One region of the Shewanella sp. HL-SH4 genome, then DNA from elsewhere that is predicted to be linked to it. Evidence: riboswitches for the same ligand, from Rfam matches in the RefSeq annotation. Region 1 holds a riboswitch; the other holds the start of a gene.
The links. A riboswitch is a leader RNA that binds a small molecule or an ion and turns the genes downstream of it on or off. The one in region 1 is predicted to bind lysine.
Positions count from the first base shown of each region.

Region 1 (7,487 bases):
CTCACGGCCAGTCATTTTCATTAGTAGATCTGCACGGGTTAATATTTTGCCCGGGTTTTCTACAAAGTGAAGCATGGCACGGAATTCACTGCGTGGTAACTTGTAAGATTCACCCTGTGGATTAACTAATGAGCGGCTATTAATCTCTAAGCTCCAGTCATTGAAACGGTAGTATTCAACAGACCCTTTCTCTTCGCTCTCAGTGACGGCACTGTTTACACGAGTTAATAAGTTACGCGCACGAATGGTTAATTCGCGTGGGTTAAATGGCTTAGTGATGTAATCATCAGCACCAATTTCTAGTCCTAAAATTTTATCAACTTCGTTATCACGACCGGTTAGGAAAATTAAGCCGATATTGTTGATTTCACGAAGTTCGCGCGCTAATAACAAACCATTTTTACCTGGTAGGTTGATGTCCATCACCACGAGGTTAATTTTATTTTCAAGCATGGCTTTGTGCATTTCAGCGCCATCATTAGCTTCAGTAACAACATAACCTTCAGCTTCAAATATGCTACGTAGGGTATTACGGGTTACAGCTTCGTCTTCAACAATTAAAATATGTGGATTTTGCATAATAAAATTACCTAAAAATTAATAAAATTTGTTATCTAGCATTGGGCTAGTGTTTACGTACGCTTAACTGCATACGTTAGAAATTCTGGATTATTGGTGTTTAACATTGTCTGCCTTGAATTTAAACACTCTCTTATTCTCTAATGTTTTTAATTGCTATTTTAAGCAATAGCTTAGAGTGAGTTTTACTAAGACTTAAAAAACCTTTCATCATGGCAACAATACGTACCGCTGTAGACTGTGAACCTAAAGATAGTTAAAAGTTCCTATTTAGACATAACTAAAATGAAATTTTTAAACAGACACCTAACAATATGACAGTAATTTTACGGCGGTAAAGTCTTAGCTTAATAGTATTAATCGTAAAAATTTGCCTTAAAAGCTGCTTTTTGTGACGATCAATCAGTAAGTGACGGCTATTGTACCCTTTATTTGCATTTGTTAACAAATGAAATGTTAAAAAAAATAATTTATTAAGTATAAAAAATGAGTGTGATTATGCTTAGTTAATTGATTTAAAACGGTTAAATTTATATTTTGTTGCTGTTAAATTTACATTTCTTTCGCTATTAAATTCTTTCTGCTACACTCTTTTGGGCTTATTTAGTGGGATTTATTATGCAAAATGTTATCGATACTGTGTGGCAGGACTATCAAAAAACGCACTTTTTGCTAACCCAGTCATTATCACCTGATTTTTCTTTCGCTATTATTACTGCTCATAACCCATTAGGGTGCTTACTTACCCCAAGTCAAAACCGCCTGTTAGATCGTGAACTGCAACTAAAAATCCTTCAATATCAAAGCCCTTACCGTTGCTTAATGGGGGTAGCACCTGATTTGTCACATGTTGAAAAAAGTTGGGCTGTTTTTATTGATAAAAATCAAGCTGTTGAGTTAGGTCGAGAGTTTAAGCAACATGCAATTTACTATGTTAATCAAGGCTTGTTATCGCTTGTAGCCTGCTTTGATCAGCACAAAAGTGAGGTGCAAATGGGGGCCTTTAATCAACGTTTACGTTTAGTCAGTGATTTCCCTGAATGTTGTTAAACTGCTTTATTTTCATTTGTTAATTTTTAATTGGGACAATAAATTTAACAAATGAGTGTGATGAGCTAATACCAACGACTGATTTTGTATTAAAGCTCTGTTTACCTCACTATTTGCATTCTGCATTTACAATGTCATCTTTATCATGCCCATAACTTACCCAAAACCACATCTAATCGCTTTTTTACTGCCAAATCCTCATTGTACGTTACTGCAAATAATGCATTTGTTTATTTTTACTCAACTTGCAATCTTGCGCATTGACTTAACCCTAGGTTTATTGTTATTTTGCTGGTCCCTCCTTAGGGAGGCACAGAAGAGGAGCGTTAACTAGGTAGTAAGCTTGAGGAAGACCAATTCCCATGACAGCTTATGAGGGAGATTAACGCCGAGATACAATAAGATTTGGTTAACTTATTTATCGGTCGCTTAGGTTGAATCCTAGCGATTGTCACCTGTTATTTGGTGGAGAGCTTCTGGTGGTGATTGCTGTTTCCCTTCTTTAAGGGTGCGTTATCTTTGCACCAGGCTCTTCGAACGAAGTTTAGTTCGGAGTGTATTATATGTCGTTAAATCAATTAGTTGCAGCCAAGTTTGGCGGAACCTCTGTTGCTGATTTCTCAGCGATGAGTCGTTGTGCTGATATCGTTTTATCTAATCCTAATACCCGTTTAGTGGTGGTCAGTGCATCTAGCGGTGTAACCAACTTATTAGTTGAACTTACCAGTGCTAATGTCAACGACGAACGTCGTCTAAGCTTGCTTAAACAAGTTGCCCAAATCCAATATCGTATTATTGATGAATTGAGCCAGCCACAGGACATAGCTGCGCAAATTGATAAGCTTTTAAGCCGTATGTCTGTGTTAAGTGAATCATTAATTCTTGATCGCAGTAAAGCGGCTATGGATGAGCTGCTGTCTATGGGAGAGCATTGTTCGTCGGTATTATTCTCTGCTGTTATCCGTGAAAAGGGCGCATCTTCCCAGGCTTTTGATGTACGCCAGGTGCTTCGTACCGATAGCCATTTTGGTCGTGCCGAACCTCAAATTGAACAAATTGCTCATTTATCGAGTGATTTTTTACAACCGCTATTAAGCACCAGTATTATTGTTACTCAGGGATTTATTGGGGCCGATGAACAGGGCCGCACCACAACATTAGGTCGTGGTGGCAGTGATTATTCAGCCGCTTTATTAGCTGAAGCTTTATCTGCCCATGCGGTAGAAATTTGGACCGATGTTGCTGGCATTTACACCACAGACCCACGTTTAGCCCCAAATGCCCGCCCGATTGCTGAAATCAGTTTTAATGAAGCCGCTGAAATGGCCACTTTTGGTGCAAAAGTATTGCATCCAGCAACGATACTTCCAGCTGTTCGCCAGAAAATTCAGGTGTTTGTCGGTTCAAGTAAAGACCCTGAAGCGGGTGGAACCTGGATCCGTCATCAAGTAGAAGATACGCCAGTTTACCGCGCGGTGGCATTACGCCGTGACCAAACCTTATTAAATCTGCATAGCTTACAAATGCTTCACGCCCAGGGTTTTTTAGCTGAAACCTTTGCTACATTAGCGCGCCATAAAATCTCGGTAGATTTGATCACCACCTCAGAAGTGAACGTGGCGCTAACATTAGATAAAACAGGCTCTGACTCAAGCGGCCAGGGCTTATTAAGTGAATCGTTATTGCAAGAGTTATCACAACATTGTCGGGTAAGAGTGGAAGATAACTTAGCCTTAGTGGCGATTATTGGTAACAGAATTGCTTCTACAGCCGGTATTTGTAGCCGAGTATTTCAAGTATTAGAAAAATACAATGTCCGTATGATATGCCAGGGTGCTAGCCCGCATAATTTATGTGTATTAATTGATGAAACTCAAGCGGCAGACGTTGTTAAAGCATTACATCAAAATCTTTTCGAGTAACCTATGACAAAGCAAATGATGACTAAAGCATTGCGCACATCACTGAATGTAGGTGAACTCGCTGCTGGGCAATCCCTTGATGTGCCTTTATTCACTTTTAAAGGCATCGACAGCAGCGCACCGACCGTATACGTTCAAGCCAACGTGCACGGTGCTGAAGTGCAAGGTAATGCGGTAATTTATCAACTAATGACCTTGTTAGAAGAGCTTGAGGTTTTAGGGGATATTGTGCTTGCTCCTTTAGCCAACCCGCTGGGTATTAATCAAAAAAGTGGTGAGTTTACCCTAGGCCGATTTGACCCAATAACCGGTGTTAATTGGAACCGTGAGTACTTAGAACATAAAATCGACATAGCTGCCTGGTATGAACAGCATCAAGATTTACCTAATGATGAGCTGATTAAATCGTTTAAGGCAACACTAATTGAGGCTTGTCACACCAAGCTACAACAGCCTTGGGGCATCACTACAGGTCATAGATTAGCGGTGAGTTTGCAGTCATTGGCTCATCAAGCCGATATCGTGCTTGATTTACATACAGGGCCTAAATCCTGTAAGCATCTGTATTGTCCTGAGTATGATCTCGACTCAGCTAAGTTTTTCTCTATTCCATACAGTTTGATCATACCTAACAGTTTTGGCGGCGCCATGGATGAGGCTGCGTTTTGTCCCTGGTGGCAACTAACCGATTATGCCGCGAGTAAAGGCCGTCATTTTGATGTGCCAGTGGCAGCGTTTACCCTTGAGCTGGCTAGCCAAGAGCGGATTGATATGGCAGATGCTTTAGTCGATGCCAATGGTATTTTGGCTTATTTAAGCCATCGTGGGGTGATTAAACAAGCTATTGAACCTGCAAAACTGTCGCGTTATGGCTGTTATCTAAAAGATTATAAAAAGTTTCATGCTCCGCAATCTGGCATGGTTGAGTATTGCGCCACAGTCGGTGAGCCATTGGCAGCAGGGCAATCTTTAGTCAATATGCTGAGGTTGGATTTATACGGTTCAGACAAAGCGGTTACACCGCTGAGTTTAGATAAAGACTGCGTGCCTATTTTGCACTTCGCCTCGGCGTCTGTTCATCAAGGGACTGAGTTGTATAAAGTGATGACCAATTTGTTTGAGCTTTGATGTTTCTGACAGCCATGGAAGGCTTGCTAAATTCTTCAAATAAAGAATTTTGACTATTTAGATTTATATTGGCTAACGTTTTGTACTTTTTTAATATTTTTTGGATTCTTTATGGTATATCAAACCATCCCCATTTTTATTGCAAAGCAAATGCGCAAGGCGTTAAATACCATGTAACTTTGCATTGCAAAGAACTTAGAATCGTTGGCTGTTTCATTTGATATTTTAGTCAACAGCTAGGAATGTCTGAGTGTAGAGTTGATTCTTTAGAGTGACTATTTTTAAGAAAGATCATATTGAAAGGCTAGAAATACATCGCATAGCATCGTAATAAAAGCTTAGGATTGATTTCAGAAAACTTGTTTTTCAATGAATTTGGTTGTTAGAGTTATTCTACTGCCTCGTATACATTAACCACATTTATATGGAGTAATTCACTTGGTCACGTGTTATTTAAATTATGTAGTCGATCCATATAAGCTTAAAGAATTTGAGTATTATGCAAAACTTTGGATCCCGTTAGTCAATAAATTTGGTGGTAATCATCACGGTTATTTTTTGCCTTCAGAAGGTGCTAATAACAAGGCTTTAGCTTTATTTTCATTCCCTAGTTTGGCTACTTACGAAATGTATCGTGAGAAGTCTCTTATGGATAAAGATTGCATGATTGCTTTTAAATATGCCGAAGATACAATGTGTATTTTAAGTTATGAACGTAGCTTTTTTCGTCCTGTTTTCGAATAAACATAAAAGCCGTTTGAAGATAATTGGACGTTTTCAAAAAGTGAGTTGAGGCAGTTTCAACAAATTTTAAACACACCTCAAGCTCACTTCAAATCAACTAGCTTTTTAGAATCTCTAGTGGCATCCGCAACATATCATCACCTGTGCCCGCTATAACCCAAATAATACCAATTAATGCACTAACCGTTAGCAAGTACCAAATTGCCGAAAATATTTGACCATATCGGTCTAGCGGTAATAAATGACTTTGATGACGACCGCGCCACTCGAACACAATCTCTAAACTACCAATTAATAATAAGAAACCCAACAAAGCTAAGCCTAAGCTGTAACTGATAAATACCCCAATAGCGGCTCCGGCAACACAGGCGATTAACCCTGTGACGCTATTCATCGAAAAGCTGATACTTTTTAAAATATGGCCACCATCTAATGGCAAAATAGGCAATAGATTAAACAGGTTGAGTAACGCGTTAAAGGCGGCTAAGCCGGCAAAAAAAACATTGCCCGTGACCCAGTAAGCTACCAAGCAAGCGATAGACAAAAACAAGCCAAATGTGGGACCCATTATGGAGATGACCACATCTTGCCAGCGAGTGTTAATGCGCTCATCGCTTAAGGCTAGACCGCCCATAAAGGGGATTAAATAGATGCCCTTGGTTTTCATGCCAAAGTGCTTCATAGCTCTAATGTGGCCATATTCATGGAATACTAGACAGGCAATTAAGGCGAGGGCGAATTCAATAGAGAATAGCCACGAATAAGCAGCAACACTGGCTCCGGCTAATAAGGCTTTGACCACTTTAGCGCTTTTTAGTAATTTGAATCCTAATGATGCTAAGCCGATCATACTGATTTTATTAGCTTTAGGTGCAGGAATTTCTGGTACTTGTTGTTCAATGTCTTTGGTTGTACGTTGACCTTGGCAGATTTGCTCTTCGTCAACTAACACGCAGTATTCAAGATAAAAAGGCTGCCATTTAACATCGACTTCAAGCCTTACTGGAATCGCATTGGTCTGAATGTTATCAATTATGACATCATCTAGCGCACTATTTTCTAAACCGTCGGTGTGTTGCTTAGCCGATGGAGTTGAGAGTGGGCGGGTTGATTGTGAGGTCAATTCAAACTGATGAATGTGAAACGCTTGGTTATTGGGGGAAGCTGATTTTTGTGACACCAACTGGTTGTCCCAATATAGCTGTTGCCAACCGGCCATTGAGCCTTCTAAACGTAGCCGTTTACCAAGACACTCAATATTTAATAACTCCATGCACACTCTCAAACTTACTCAGTAAAATTGTCGCTATTTTGCCAGAGGCCTGACAATAGCTCAATCAATTGCTCAATCAATCTAGCTTAATCAATCTAATTGCTCAATGATTGCAAAGCCCTGTTGAAAGTTTGAGAAGATTAATTTACTGCTGCAACACTGTCCTTGTAATTGTGCGAATCGCTGCACTATGGTAATAAATTGCTCAAGGCTGATTGGCGTGCTGGATGTTAATGTGTGCTGCTTAATAGATTCAGTCATTAGCCAGCATTGTCCTGTGCTATCAATGAGCTTATCTTCAGCAACTAGATTAGCTGCCTCATGATCAAGATATTCTTGCCAAGCTGATTGATCGGCAATATAGGCGAGGTCATCGTATTGATGCAGCAACACGATGGCAGGCCAATTTATAATGGTGCTGATAGGCTTATCAGTTGGTTGCATTAGCGACTGTAATCAAAGCTGATTTCGGCATTAATATTTTTGACCGTGCTCGGTCCATGTTCACGCTGGGTGCGGTTTTGAGCATTACCAATATGCAATTCAACATTGGCAAATATGTGTTTCTCGGCGCGAATAAAATATCGGTCGTAATAACCATCTACTTCATTCTTAACTTGTTCAAATTCAATTTCTTCTTTCAAACGTTCTGCAGCAATAAGATTTTTTTGATCTAGCATCATTTTGACTTGTTCAATCATGCCTGCATCGTTTTGCCAGTCTTTCTTTGGCGGAAGCTTGCGTAGTCTTGCTTCAATATCAAGACCTGCTACCACAAGCTGCTTGACACT
Region 1 is NZ_CP195037.1:1,502,987-1,510,473, reverse strand. It holds gene arcA (two-component system response regulator ArcA) at 1-579, opposite strand, end outside; gene ACRWQL_RS07510 (DUF3293 domain-containing protein) at 1,198-1,629, shown strand; lysine riboswitch at 1,938-2,113, shown strand; gene lysC (lysine-sensitive aspartokinase 3) at 2,193-3,551, shown strand; gene ACRWQL_RS07500 (succinylglutamate desuccinylase/aspartoacylase family protein) at 3,555-4,679, shown strand; gene ACRWQL_RS07495 (NIPSNAP family protein) at 5,118-5,423, shown strand; gene ACRWQL_RS07490 (site-2 protease family protein) at 5,521-6,696, opposite strand; gene ACRWQL_RS07485 (DUF4144 family protein) at 6,787-7,140, opposite strand; gene ACRWQL_RS07480 (DUF342 domain-containing protein) at 7,140-7,487, opposite strand, start outside.

Region 2 (7,487 bases), 900 kb from region 1:
TGGCAAATCGTCTTTAGCTCAACTAATTTGTCAGCCCAAGCTAATAAATATTGGCTACCAGTAAATAGCTCACCTTGGAAGTCACTTCGCAGCCCATAACACAATACAGGGATATTTAAATTATCCACCACATGAGTCAGCTGCTTAACCTGTGCTTTTGACAAAAATTGGCTCTCATCGACAAGTACACAATGAATATGTTTCTGTTGATGTGATTGACCAATAATATCACTCAAATCATCGCCACTGGCGAACACTTGCGCATCAGTTTGTATACCAATTCGTGATGCAACAATGCCAACGCCATAGCGATCGTCAATTGATGCTGTCATAACTAACGTGTGCATGCCACGCTCGCGATAATTATAAGAAGATTGTAATAATGAGGTCGATTTACCCGCGTTCATCGACGAATAATAAAAATACAGTTGCGCCAAAATAATGTCCAATATTGTTGCTTTACTAAATTCTACTTTGATATGACCATTAACCACAAATAATAATGCCGCTTAATAACGATTGAGCGGCATTATTAATCATAAATGTTAACGATAAATGATTAACGGCTAGCGACGCGCATAAAAAGCTAACGCTAATATGCTTATCACAAATACCAGGCTACAGGCGACTAAACCACTGATTAATGAGCCAGTAACGCCAAGTACTGTATAGCCAACGATACTGATAAGCGCGACAATTAAGGCATAAGGTAGCTGAGTGATAACATGGTCTATATGATGACAACTGGCCCCTGTCGATGACAAAATAGTGGTGTCGGATATAGGTGAACAATGATCACCAAAAACAGCACCAGCAAGCACAGCTGACAGCATAGGTAACATCATATTTGAGTCGCTTCCCATTGCCATATCGGCAGCAATTGGCAACATAATGCCGAAAGTACCCCAGCTTGTGCCGGTTGAAAAAGCGGTAATGCCTGCAAGAATAAATAACACCACAGGTAAAAGCTCAAAAGGAATTGAACCTGTAACTAAACTTGCCATATATTTACCGGTTTCTAGCTGACCAATCACACCAGCAATAGACCAGGCAAACAATAATATATAGATAGCGGGTAACATTGAACGCGCACCAGTAACCACACCTTTAAAAATCATCCCCATCTCTAACTTTTGAATAAAAGCTAAAATTAACGTAATACTAAAACCAATGACTGATCCATAAAATAGTGATTGGCTCACTTGAGTATTTTCAAAAGCGCCTAAAATAGTAAAGACTTTACCATCGGCTGCAAGCACATCTGCACCGCTAGTTATCATAAAGTAAACTGTGGCAACGATTAATGTCAAAATAGGTAAAAATAAACCAATTACTTTCCCCGTATCTGCTTCAGGCAGGTCAGCGTTTGCACCAGGGGGAAGGCCTTTAGATTCATCATAAAGCTCACCTTTTTTGGCATTTAATTCATGTTGCCGCATAGGGCCAACATCAAGACCGAACAAGGCAACACATAATAATAACAGTAACGCGAATATGGCATAAAAATTCATCGGGATCATTTGGACAAACACACTCAAATGACCTGATTCAGTAAAGCCATGCGCGGTTAAAATGCCACCAATCAAGGCGATAATGTAGGCCCCCCAGCTTGAAATTGGTGAAATAACGCAAATGGGAGCCGCTGTAGAATCTAATAAATAAGCTAATTTTGCACGCGAGATATGGTATCTGTCGGTAATGGGTTTTGAAATTGAGCCGACAACTAAACTGTTAAAATAATCATCGATAAACACCACGCAGCCTAAAAAGATGGTCATTAACTTGGCATCACGTTTACTGCGAATATGCCCTTTAGCCCAATCAGCGAACGCCCTGGCTGCGCCACTAACGGTTATTAAAGCGGTTATCATGCCTAGCATGACTAAGAAACCTAAGATTTGTAAATTCCAGCTATTTAGCGCGCCATCACTCCAAACCAGCCCTTGGACTGTGTTGAGCAAAAATAGACTACTATCCCCTAAAGAGAACTGAGTAAGTAATAATGCGCCGACCACAATCCCCACCCCAAGGGACAGTAATACTTTACGGGTGATAATAGCCAGAACAATGGCAACAAGAGGTGGAAGTAAAGATAGTGCCGAATCGGCATGACTAAGTACGTTCATTATTTATTCATCGAGTATGTATGAATGGAGGCGACTGAACCGGTGTAAGGTAATGTTATACCTTAGAGACACCTGTCCTATCAGTAGCGCTCCATAGTAATTTATCTTTGTCATCCCGACAAAAAATACTATGGCAGTGCTGCACCTATTTGGCGACAACACCAGCTGTATTGACCGATATCAATAGCAACTTCGGCATTAAATCCTTTCAAGGTAAATCACAGGCATCACCCTACTTACCTTTACTATTATTTAATGCACCTCTACTTAAAGGGTAAAAATGCGAGCACATAAAAACATAGCGGCCGTAAGGTTACCACCCTACGGCCGAATATTGTGACACAAATCACATTTACAACAAATTATTCAGTGCCGGAATAGCCACAAATAAATCAGCTTCTAGTCCATAATCAGCTACTTGAAAAATTGGTGCTTCAGGATCTTTGTTGATCGCGACAATTACTTTAGAATCTTTCATACCCGCAAGGTGCTGAATTGCGCCAGAAATACCGACTGCAATATACAAATCAGGAGCAACAATTTTACCTGTTTGACCGACCTGTAAATCGTTAGGGACAAAACCCGCATCAACTGCGGCGCGCGAAGCCCCAACAGCGGCACCTAACTTGTCCGCTAGTTGCTCTAGAATAGCAAAGTTTTCACCGCTACCCATTCCACGACCACCAGAGACAATAATACCAGCATTACCTAATTCAGGACGAACTGACTCAGTTAAGCTTTGTGATACAAACTCAGTACGCGCATTAATCACTTCGTCAATATTGGCTAATTCAGCACTGCCAGTTGAAGCAACCGCATCAAATGCACTTGAACGTACTGTCATGACTTTTTTATCATCTAAGCTTTTGACTGTCGCTAATGCATTACCTGCATATATTGGACGTATAAATGTATCTGCGCTTTCTACGTCAATCACTTCAGATATTTGCGCCACATCTAATAAGGCAGCAACACGCGGTAACGTGTCTTTACCTACGCTTGAGGCTGCGGATAAAATATGTGAATAGTCTGCAGACATACTCAAAATTAACTTAGCTAAGTTTTCGGCTAATTGGTTAGCATATACAGCTGAGTCAGCCACAATGACTTTATTAACGCCAGCTAATGTTTGCGCCATTTTGGCCGCTTCACTACATTGAGCTCCCGCCACTAAAATGTGAATATCACCACCAATTGCAGTAGCCGCTGCAACCACTTTGGCTGTGTCGGCTTTTAAATGCACATTATCGTGTTCAGCTAAAACTAAAATGGTCATATTAGATCACCTTCGCTTCGTTTTTTAATTTTTCGACAAGTTCTTCAACAGAAGACACCATGATGCCAGCTTTACGTTCTGCTGGAGGCGTAACTTTCAATACGGTTTGATGTGCTTTCAACGTTACACCTAAGTCGGGGATAGATAATATTTCCAGAGGCTTACGCTTAGCTTTCATAATATTTGGTAATGAAGCATAACGAGGTTCATTTAAACGCAAATCAACTGTCACAACCGCTGGCAATGGCATTTTCAACGTTTGTAAACCGCCATCGACTTCACGGGTTACCACAATAGTCTCGCCATCAATTTTAACTTCTGATGCAAAAGTGGCTTGTGGCATGTCAGCAAGTGCTGCCAACATTTGGCCAGTTTGATTGTTGTCACCATCAATAGATTGCTTACCAAATATCACCAGTTGAGCCTGTTCTTTTAGCTGAACGGCATGCAGTAACTTAGCAATTGAGAGTGATACTAACTCTTCTTCGGTTTCAACATGGATGGCACGATCTGCACCTAAAGCCATTGCCGTTCTTAATTGTTCTTGCACCGTTTTCGGACCAACGCTAACAACAACAACTTCAGTCGCAATTCCAGCTTCTTTGAGGCGAACCGCTTCTTCAACTGCAATTTCACAAAATGGGTTTAATGCCATTTTTAGATTGGCGGTATCAACATTTGAATTATCAGCTTTTACTCTGACCTTTACATTGGCATCAACGACGCGCTTTACAGGCACCAATATTTTCATAGGGTTTCCTTCCTACACCTTGTCTATAGACAACACATTGGCCAATGCCAATGCAAGATAGCTCAACTTTACGACCTGTTAACGTTAACGTCAACCTAAGTTAAACGCTTGTTTGAAAAAATATAGCATACAAATTGGCAAGCTAAAGTAACATTTTTCACTTATATGTACCCTTCATGTCGTTTTTAACAGCCTTTTTAGGCTAATTAATAAAATAAGCTTATTTTTGATAAATTAAATTGATCAAGACTCAATATCTTTCTATTATTACGGTTATTGATAAATACTATTTTATTAATTTGTTATTAATTTATTTGAATGTATTGCTCAAAAATAAAGCTTGATGTTAAAAGTTAACCTCGAAGGAATTTATTTCTAAGGAATGAGATATTTTTGATTATGCTTTTAGTACTGACATGTATCAATCAAGATTAATGGGCATAATATGCGGCATTTATTCATTCAACGTCAGAACTAACAAATAAAAACTATGTAAATTCCAATTCATTAGGACGTTTAATATTATGAGTGATTTTTTAGATATTTTAACCCATGGTCGTCGTTTTAAAGCTGCTGTAAAAGAACTCAGTATTGAAGATCTTACCGATCTTGCTGCAAAACTTGATAAAATTATCGTTGAACGTGAAGAAGAAGCCAAAGCAGATGAAGCGGCAAATGCTGAAAGAAATGCTCTTATTGCTGGTATTTTAGCTCAAATCGAAAACAGTGGTTTATCGATTGAAGATCTTGGCGAAGTCACAGCAAGCAAATCAGCACCTAAAAAACGCGCTCCTCGTCCAGCAAAATATCAAATCACCTTAGACGGTGAGTTAATTCAATGGACTGGCCAAGGCCGTATGCCAACGGTATTTAAAAAAGAAGTTGATGCTGGTAAATCCATGAGTGCCTTTTTAATTCCTGGCATGGAATAATAGTTCAAGCATTAATAATAAACGCTTACTTCGGTAGGCGTTTTTTTTAAACAAATTAAAGTTTGCCTTTACCTCTAATAAAGAGAGAGTAAACTATAATTAAATTGAATTAAGTGAGCACATCTATGTTTTCGCCTATCCTTAAAGTGTTAACCCTTTCATCTTTATCTTTATTATTAACAGCTTGTGCAGGTGACTATGCCTTTAACAGTAATCTTGATCCCAAAGCGATTAATGAATACTTTAAAGTGGGTGATGTCACTGTTTATGAAGAAAACAACCTACCAAAAGGCAATTATGCCATTATTGGTTTAGCTGAGGGTGAGGTTTGTCAGGAGCAATCAAACGATGCACCTGCATCGATTCAAGATGCAAGAACTAAAGCCCGTAAAAAGGCTGCAGATATGGGTGCCAATGGCATTATTATCAAACAATGCTTGATCATTGAAGAACAGGATAAAGCCTGTGTTAGTCGCAGTTTGTGTATTGGACAAGCCATTAAACACGAGCAAGAAAAATAATATTTTATTTTAGTCATTTTATCGCTGCAATATCAGACTTTATTATATTGCAGCTCCTTTTTATACCTAGTTGATAAGCCATCATGTTTACATCTCAAATTAGTGCAGTCGCAATTTGCCGAACCCCTTATAAACAAAAATTTGGTATTCCTCGCCAGCCAGGATTAGTCGATGTAAAAGGTTATATTGAACTTGCTCCAGCGTTAAATACTGTTGATGCAATTAGAGGAATTGAACAATATTCTCATCTATGGTTATTATTTTGTTTTCATGAAAATTTAGCTCAAGGCTGGAAAACAACCGTTCGTCCACCTCGTTTAGGTGGCAACGAAAAACTGGGTGTATTTGCGACACGTTCAACTTTTAGGCCAAACGGTATTGGACAGTCTGTGGTTAAATTACACGGTATTGTGAAACGAAAAGGCAAAGTGTGTCTTGAAATATCCGGCATGGATTTATTAGATGGCACGCCTATTATCGATATAAAACCTTATATTCCCTTTTCAGATGCCATTACAGACGCCAAGGGCGGTATAGCACAGGAGGCGCCTGAGTTAATAAAGGTTGTTTTTTCTGATAATGCGAGTATTCAGTTATCAACACTTGCAGAAAATGAAAAATATGCTCAATTACAGCCGCTAATTAGTGCAGTATTAGCCCAAGACCCCAGGCCTGCTTACAAAAAAGCAAAAGAGGATCCAAAAATCTATCAAGTCGCCCTATATGACCTTGATATTTTGTGGCAGGTGATTGATAACCAAATTATCGTATTAACGTTAAAACCCACGTCTGTGGTTTTACTTGATGAGTAAACGAGGACTAAACGTTGGCATTACTCGATTACCAAAAACAGCAGAAAAAAAGACTGTCCTGGATGCCCTGGCTTTATTTCAATCTCAAGCCTAAGTTATTAGAATGGGCTACGCCCTGGCAGCAAGCTATTCAAATTAAATTAACTCAACTTGAAACCATTAGCATTGGTCAGCAATGTTTTATTGCGCCTGAAGCAAAGTTATTTGCAGAGCCAGGTCGAAATATTACTATCGGCGATAAATGCATGATTGCTGCGGATGTCTTTATGCACGGGCCTATAACGTTAGGCGATGAAGTGGCTATTAATCATAGTTGCAGTTTAGATGGTGGTCAGGCAGGTATTCATATTGGCTCACAAACTCGCATTGCAAATAATGTCACTGTGTATGCTTTTAACCATGGCATGTCACCCGACTCGCCTATTTATCAACAACCAACATCATCAAAAGGCATCATAATAGGTCAAGATGTATGGATTGGCGCTCAAGCGGGTTTGGTCGATGGCATCACCATAGGCGACAAAGCCATTATTGGGATGGGTAGCATTGTGACTAAAGACGTCGCAGCATACGCTATTGTGGCTGGCAATCCGGCTAAAGTGATTGGTAATAGACGTGATAAATAAGCCTTATCTACCGCAAAACAATAATTCAATGTCTATATCCCAAGTTGTTAAAGTAACTTTACTCAATGACTAATAATCAGGTGACATAAACGCTTCAAGTGCTAAAATGACCTCCATTGATTTTTACTCATAATGGATACTGGAATGCGAGTTAGTAAGTACCTGCTTTCAACACAAAAAGAAACCCCTGCAAATGCAGAAGTCATTAGCCATCAGTTAATGCTACGTGCGGGTATGATCCGTCGTAATGCGTCAGGTTTATACAGCTGGTTGCCGTCAGGTTTACGAGTTCTTCGTAAAGTCGAAGGTATCGTGCGTGAAGAAATGAACAATGCAGGTGCTATAGAAATTCTTATGCCGTTAGTCCAACCTGCTGACTTATGGATGGAAACTGGACGTTGGGAAAAATTTGGCCCGGAACTACTTCGCTTCCAAGACCGTCA
Region 2 is NZ_CP195037.1:605,943-613,429, forward strand. It holds gene ACRWQL_RS03535 (thymidine kinase) at 1-437, opposite strand, end outside; gene ACRWQL_RS03540 (Na+/H+ antiporter NhaC family protein) at 567-2,126, opposite strand; lysine riboswitch at 2,203-2,400, opposite strand; gene ACRWQL_RS03545 (electron transfer flavoprotein subunit alpha/FixB family protein) at 2,479-3,402, opposite strand; gene ACRWQL_RS03550 (electron transfer flavoprotein subunit beta/FixA family protein) at 3,404-4,153, opposite strand; gene ACRWQL_RS03555 (H-NS family histone-like protein) at 4,678-5,085, shown strand; gene rcsF (Rcs stress response system protein RcsF) at 5,211-5,606, shown strand; gene tsaA (tRNA (N6-threonylcarbamoyladenosine(37)-N6)-methyltransferase TrmO) at 5,687-6,418, shown strand; gene ACRWQL_RS03570 (acyltransferase) at 6,481-7,044, shown strand; gene ACRWQL_RS03575 (proline--tRNA ligase) at 7,189-7,487, shown strand, end outside.
Region 2: linked by a shared signal. The riboswitch ahead of ACRWQL_RS03540 (Na+/H+ antiporter NhaC family protein) and the one ahead of lysC (lysine-sensitive aspartokinase 3) in region 1 are both predicted to bind lysine.